Regions from separate parts of the Algoriphagus taiwanensis genome, predicted to be linked through region 2. Evidence: riboswitches for the same ligand, from Rfam matches in the RefSeq annotation. Region 2 holds a riboswitch; the other holds the start of a gene.
The links. Region 2 has a riboswitch for S-adenosylmethionine ahead of AAA938_RS04980 (homocysteine S-methyltransferase family protein). Riboswitches for the same ligand answer to the same signal wherever they lie in the genome.

Region 1: it holds a riboswitch for S-adenosylmethionine, as region 2 does, so the genes downstream of both, AAA938_RS19225 (trans-sulfuration enzyme family protein) here and AAA938_RS04980 (homocysteine S-methyltransferase family protein) in region 2, are expected to answer to the same signal.

What each region holds. Positions count from the first base shown of each region.
Region 1 is NZ_BTPE01000021.1:42,475-45,599, forward strand. It holds gene AAA938_RS19220 (GntP family permease) at 1-45, opposite strand, end outside; gene AAA938_RS19225 (trans-sulfuration enzyme family protein) at 206-1,372, opposite strand; SAM riboswitch class I at 1,466-1,570, opposite strand; gene pth (aminoacyl-tRNA hydrolase) at 1,632-2,192, opposite strand; gene AAA938_RS19235 (50S ribosomal protein L25/general stress protein Ctc) at 2,345-2,917, opposite strand; gene AAA938_RS19240 (ribose-phosphate pyrophosphokinase) at 2,944-3,125, opposite strand, start outside.
Region 2 is NZ_BTPE01000003.1:157,466-160,590, reverse strand. It holds gene metH (methionine synthase) at 1-344, opposite strand, end outside; gene AAA938_RS04980 (homocysteine S-methyltransferase family protein) at 337-1,392, opposite strand; SAM riboswitch class I at 1,465-1,564, opposite strand; gene AAA938_RS04975 (hypothetical protein) at 1,650-2,966, opposite strand; gene AAA938_RS04970 (PAS domain S-box protein) at 3,027-3,125, opposite strand, start outside.

The DNA.
Region 1 (3,125 bases), on a different contig from region 2:
TAAAATCAGGGTCAGGGCGACCAGAATAATCAGGAGTGTGAGCATCTTGGGTTCAAAGGTTGGAGTCTGTTTTTTTCCAATGGTGGAAAAAGTGAATCCAAAAAATTAAAGAAAAATCAGGGAAAAGCATCCCCTCCAGTGGAAAAGTTGAAAATAGAAAGCCGGCTGAGCAGATGTCCAGCCGGCTTTTGATCTGTCAAACTCCTTATTTGGATCTTTCCAGAGCGCGCTCTACGTCTAGGATGATGTCGTCAGAATGTTCCAATCCTACCGAAAGTCGGATCAAGCCATCTGAAATTCCCACTTTGGCACGCTCCTCTGCGGAAAGTTTGCTGTGAGTAGTGGAAGCAGGATGGGTGATGATGCTACGGCTGTCTCCCAGGTTGGCAGTGACAGAGATCATTTGGAGCTGATCGATGAATCTTTGGGCCCGACTTACCCCGCCTTTCAGGGAAAGGGTGATTATTCCTCCCCCTGCCTTCATTTGTTTTTTAGCCAGATCATGCTGAGGATGAGAAGGAAGGAATGGATATTTGACAGCTTCCAATTGACTGCTTCCCTCAAAATATTTAGCGATTCTAAGAGCATTTTCACAATGACGGTCCATTCTCACGGCTAAGGTTTCCATGCTTTTGGCTAAGATCCAGGCATTGAATGGGGAAATAGAGGGGCCCGTATGTCGGGTGAAAAACTGCACTTCTTTGATGAGCTCTCTTTTTCCCAAAATCAAACCTCCCAAAACTCTGCCTTGTCCGTCAATGTATTTGGTTGCACTATGGGTAACGATATGTGCTCCCCATTTGGCGGGCTGCTGAAGGTAGGGGGTAGCGAAACAATTGTCCACCACCAAAATCAGCCCGTGAGCTTGAGCAAACTTTCCTGCCCATTCCAGATCGATGATTTCCAAGCCCGGATTGGACGGAGTTTCGATAAAAAGCATTTTAGTATTGGGCTGGACCAGCTTTCCCCAGTTTTGATAATCGGAAATATCTCCGTAGGTGGAGGTGATTCCCCATTTTGGAAATACTCGCGTCAGCAATTGATGGGTGGAACCAAACAGCGAACGGGAAGCCAAAATATGGTCGCCTTGCTGCAATAAAGAAGCGATACTTCCAAACATGGCGGCCATCCCTGAAGCAGTGGCGATTCCATCTTCCGTACCTTCGGCAGCGCATACTTTTTCGATCAAGTCTGCGGAATTCGGATTGGCATAGCGAGAGTAGATATTCCCCTGAATTTCGTCGGCAAACATGGCCCGAGCCTCTTCAGCTGAGTCAAAGGTGAAGCTGGAAGTCAGGAAAATAGGCGAGGAGTGTTCCTTTTCGTTGGTTCGGCTTTGGATTCGAATGGAATCTGTTTCAAAATGGCTCATGGCATTGTGCATTGATAGAGATGAGCTTCAGGGATGAAAAAAGAATTTCCCTGAGCAGAACCTGAACCAGAAAGAGGGGTAGAATATTCCGCCAATTTATAGTTCCCGCTGAGGGTAGGACTTGGCACCTTTCTCCTTGGCTGAAGATGGTTGCCAGAGGGTCAATGAGCCTAGTCTCTCGCCTCTTCTTTATAAATCAGTCACCTGAAGTGATGCAAAGAAAAAGGGAGAAATGGGGATTTCCAAATCTCCCATGCAATCAGTCATTGAATTGGGTCATGGTTTGGGCGATACCTACCGTGCAAAATCTCTGAATCATGGAAATAGCCCGGTCCATCATTTCAGGTAGCTCTTCAAACTCCTTCGGTGTAAATCGTCCCAAAACATACTCAACTTGTCTTCCTTTGGGGAAATCGTCACCGATTCCCATACGAAGGCGAGGATAGTCCTGACCCCCTAGGAGGGCTTCTATATTCTTTAACCCATTGTGTCCTGCTGAGCTTCCTTTTCCTCTCATCCGAAGTTTTCCAAAGGGAATCGCCACATCATCTACCAGTACCAAGATGTTTTCCTTGGTTACATTCAATTCTTTCATCCAGTAATTGACTGCTTTTCCACTTAGATTCATGTAAGTGGTGGGCTTGATCAGGTGTAGTGTTCGACCTTTATGTTTGATCTCGGTTTTGAAGGCAAGTCTGTCACTTTTCCATGTCGCTCCTTCTTTATCTGCCAAGCGGTCAAGGGTAAGGAATCCGATATTGTGTCTGGTCAGCTCGTACTCAGGACCTATGTTACCCAAACCAATGATTAAGTACTTCATGCTCTTTTATATTGTCGCTGTCAGGAACTCCAGGACAGCTTTTTCACAATCAGATTGAATGAATTTTTAAGCCTGGAGTTAGGCTTTAAAGGATCAAAAATAAAAAATCCTGCCCGGTAAAGAGCAGGATTTGAATGAATGCCAAGTCAGAATTACTCTGCCTTTTTGCCTCTGAGTGCTCTCGGAATACCGATAGTCACGATGGAGACATTTGGAGAGGTTAGGATTTCGTATCCTTCAGGAGTCAATTCACCTACTTTGAAAGATTTACCCAAGTCCAAGCTGGAGATATCGGCCTCGATAAAATCAGGAAGGTTTTGAGCCAATCCTTTTACTTTCAATTTTCTGGTTTTGAATTCCAGTTTACCACCTTTTGCAATACCTGGAGAGCTACCGGTGATTTTTACAGGAATCTCAAATTTGATTGGCTTGTCGTTGGTGAAAGCCATGAAGTCAGCATGAAGCAATACTTCACTTACTGGATGGAATTGAGCTTCTTTCAAAACCGCCTTCACGATTGTTCCTTCTATGTTCAATTCTACTAGGTGAACGTCTGGAGTGTAGATCAAGTCCCTGAAAAGGATAGCAGGGGCATGAAAGTGAATTTGCTCAGGAATACCTGGGCCGTAAACCACGCAGGGTACACTGCCGGTATCTCTGATCTCATTCAAAGAGGCACTGTCGAGATTTGCTCTTTTAAACCCTATAATCTCTAGTGTTTTCATATGTATTTGTATTTAAAATTGGTTTCTCAGATAAATAGAGAGCTGATTGAAGTATGTCCTGTGACTGCGTGGATGGCTTTTCCAAACAGTTCGGCTACAGTTAGAACCCGGATTTTAGGAGAAGGTCGCTTTAGTGCAATGGTGTCGGTGATGACCAATTCCTCCAAAACGGAATTTTCGATGTTTTCATGAGCCTTTCCTGAAAGTA
Region 2 (3,125 bases):
ACACACTTCAAGCCTGCTAGAATAATGCTCCACTTGGAGCTGTCAATCATAATGGGAATGCGGCTGATTTCCGGTTCGGAAGCAATCAGATTCAGAAATCGGGTCATGGCATACTCTCCATCTAGCATTCCCTCATCCATGCACACGTCCAAGACCTGGGCACCACCTCTTACCTGATCGAGAGCTATGTCCAGGCCTTCATCGTATTTCCCATTCAGGATGAGTCGGGCAAACTTTTTGGAACCGGTGACATTGGTCCGCTCTCCGATATTGACAAAGTTGATATTCGGGGTAAAAACCAAAGGCTCCAAACCCGACAATTTCATGTAGTTCTGCTTAGGCATTGCTTTCCTCCTCCTCAAGTTCTTCTTCAATTTTTCTTGGCTGAAATTCCGAAGCCATTTTGGCCAGTGCTCGGATATGATCCGGAGTAGTACCACAGCAGCCTCCCAAAATATTCAGCATTCCCTCCTTCAAAAACTCTCTGACTTGATCCGCCATTTCATTGGCGCCCTGATCATAGGCTCCAAACTCATTAGGTAGTCCTGCATTGGGATAGGCTGAAACGTAGAAAGGGGCTTTTTGGGAAAGCACTTTCAAATAAGGTCTCAATTCCTTTGCTCCCAAGGCACAATTCAAACCTACAGAAAGCAAGGGAACGTGGGAAACAGAAATCAAAAATGCCTCTGTAGTCTGACCGGAGAGCGTCCGACCAGAAGCATCGGTAATGGTTCCGGAAATCATAATCGGAATGCCTCCTTCTCGGGGATCCAAAGGAATATTTCTTTCCTCGTATACCTCTTGCACCGCATAGAGAGCAGCCTTGGCATTGAGTGTATCAAAAATAGTCTCGATCAAGATGATATCCGCCCCACCATCAAGAAGACCTCTCACTTGCTCTGCATAGGCTTCAGCCAATTGGTCAAAGGTAATCGCCCGATAGCCAGGATCATTGACATCCGGTGAAATAGAGGCAGTTCTGTTGGTAGGTCCCATTGCACCGGCTACAAATCGGGGCTTGGAAGGGTCTTTGGCTGTAAATTCATCTGCTACTTCTCTTGCGATTTTGGCTGATTCATAATTGATCGTATAGGCCAAATGAGGAAGTGCATAATCTTCCTGCGCAATGGTAGTTCCGGAGAAAGTATTGGTTTCGATGACATCTGCCCCAGCTTCTAAATATTCAGCATGTATAGCTTTAATAATATCCGGTCTGCTCAGAGAAAGGAGATCATTATTCCCTTTCAATGGCTTAGGATGATTTGACAGTTCAGGAGTTCTAAAGTCATTTTCATCCAGCTTGTAGCGCTGAATCATCGTGCCCATAGCACCGTCCAGAATTAGGATTCGCTTTTCTATTGCTTGTAAAAGGGCTTCGGTTCGGTTTTGCATGGTGATATTTTCTTCAAATCAAAAAGCTAATCGAGCAAAACACGGAGAAAAGTACGGAGAGGTATTCTTTTCCGCTCATCTTCTTCCGGCATATCCGGAATGGGAGTTAGCACCTTGTTATCAGGTTGCTAAGACGTCGTAGGGCCCTTCCCTCGGTCTTTCTCGATAAGCTGGACAAAAATAACAGCAAAAAATGAAATACAATCAACTGAAGGAAGTAAAACTTAGATAAAAGTAGATCCTCGTTTACTTTTTAATCAAGGCCTTACCCCAATTCCAAAAAGCAAATAGCTGCCAGACATATATTTATTCATAGAAATCTCACCTAACTGGTAGCCTGGAAAAGCCAATTCATATCCTGCCGACGCAGTAAATACCAGATCAAAAAGTTTACGCTTGGTCATTGGAAGGCCGTATTCAAAAAACGCCTCGGGTTTGACCATTACTCCCGAACTCCTCAAGTATCCATCAAAATACCGCTGTTCGAAAAGCTCAGGAAAGTCCGGCTTATTCACTTCACTAAGCGTATACCGTAGATTCCCATAGCCTAAACCTCCCAAAAATCCGAATGCAAAATTGCCGTACTGGATAAGCTTCAAGCCTCCGTTTGCATAGACGCGCAAACTGTTCAAGATGTGATCTTGGAAATTGCTTGCTTGTCCACTCATCGCCAGATTAAAGACATCAACTCCATAAAGAAGACCCTCTGTTTCTCCCAAAATCCGCAAGCCCCAATTAGAAGGCTTTCCTTCTAAAGGCTGATAGTCAAACGATTCAAGATAGGTATTCAATTCATCAGGACGGGTAAAATGAATTCCCCTCACCAGAGAAATACCAATAGAGGCATCCTTGTAAAAGAAATTTCGATCAGGAAGGGAAATCCCCGCTCCAACACGGATAAAAGCACCGGATTGAGCATTGTCGAATGCAATGCCATTCATATTCCAGGAATTTTCAAATGGACTAAAAGAATATCCTCCTCTAGCCATGACTTGCAGGGCTTCTTTTCTTCCGGGAATAGGAAAATCATAACTTAATTGAAAACCTATCTCTGTCAAGAAATTTCCAAACTGAGAAGTGCCTTCATGAATGTTGTTTTTCCTCAAAATAAAGCCTTGCTGAGGTTCTTGGAGGAAAAGCTCAAGGTTTCGGTCCAATTCTGCGGGGAGCATTTGAAAATTCATGAATCCGAATCCTAAACCCAAATAATGAATCAATTGAAATCTACCCTCCTCGGTCATTGAATACCCCACATTGAAAAGTGCCCTCGTCGTCCGATATCGGATTTCCATATCATCAAGCTGACTTGCTTTTCCGGTGTGTTGGCCTAGATCAAACCCCAGGACGAAATCATTGATTCGAGCCTGATAGCCAAGTCCCAAGCTGGAATATCTGTTTCTCAGAGAAGACAGCCCCCTGTCTTTTAGCATTTGATTGAATTGGGTAAGATTTGCGCCGGAAAACCCCGTGTATGCATAAAATGTAGGCCGCTTATTGATCAATTGCTGGGAAAATAAGGTCCCAGAAAAACCAATCAACAGAAAAGTAAGAAAAAACCTAAGGTAGGTAGACATGAAACAGGAAGGTCAAGATTTAAATCAGCCTGCTGAAAGGCAAAATTAATGCTAAACCCATCATTCAATACTTTCTTTTGTATTCAGATACTTGAAAATTTTATCATAAAGCCCCTCCGGGGAAAATGGCTTGGGGATAAAATCATTAAAACCCGCAGC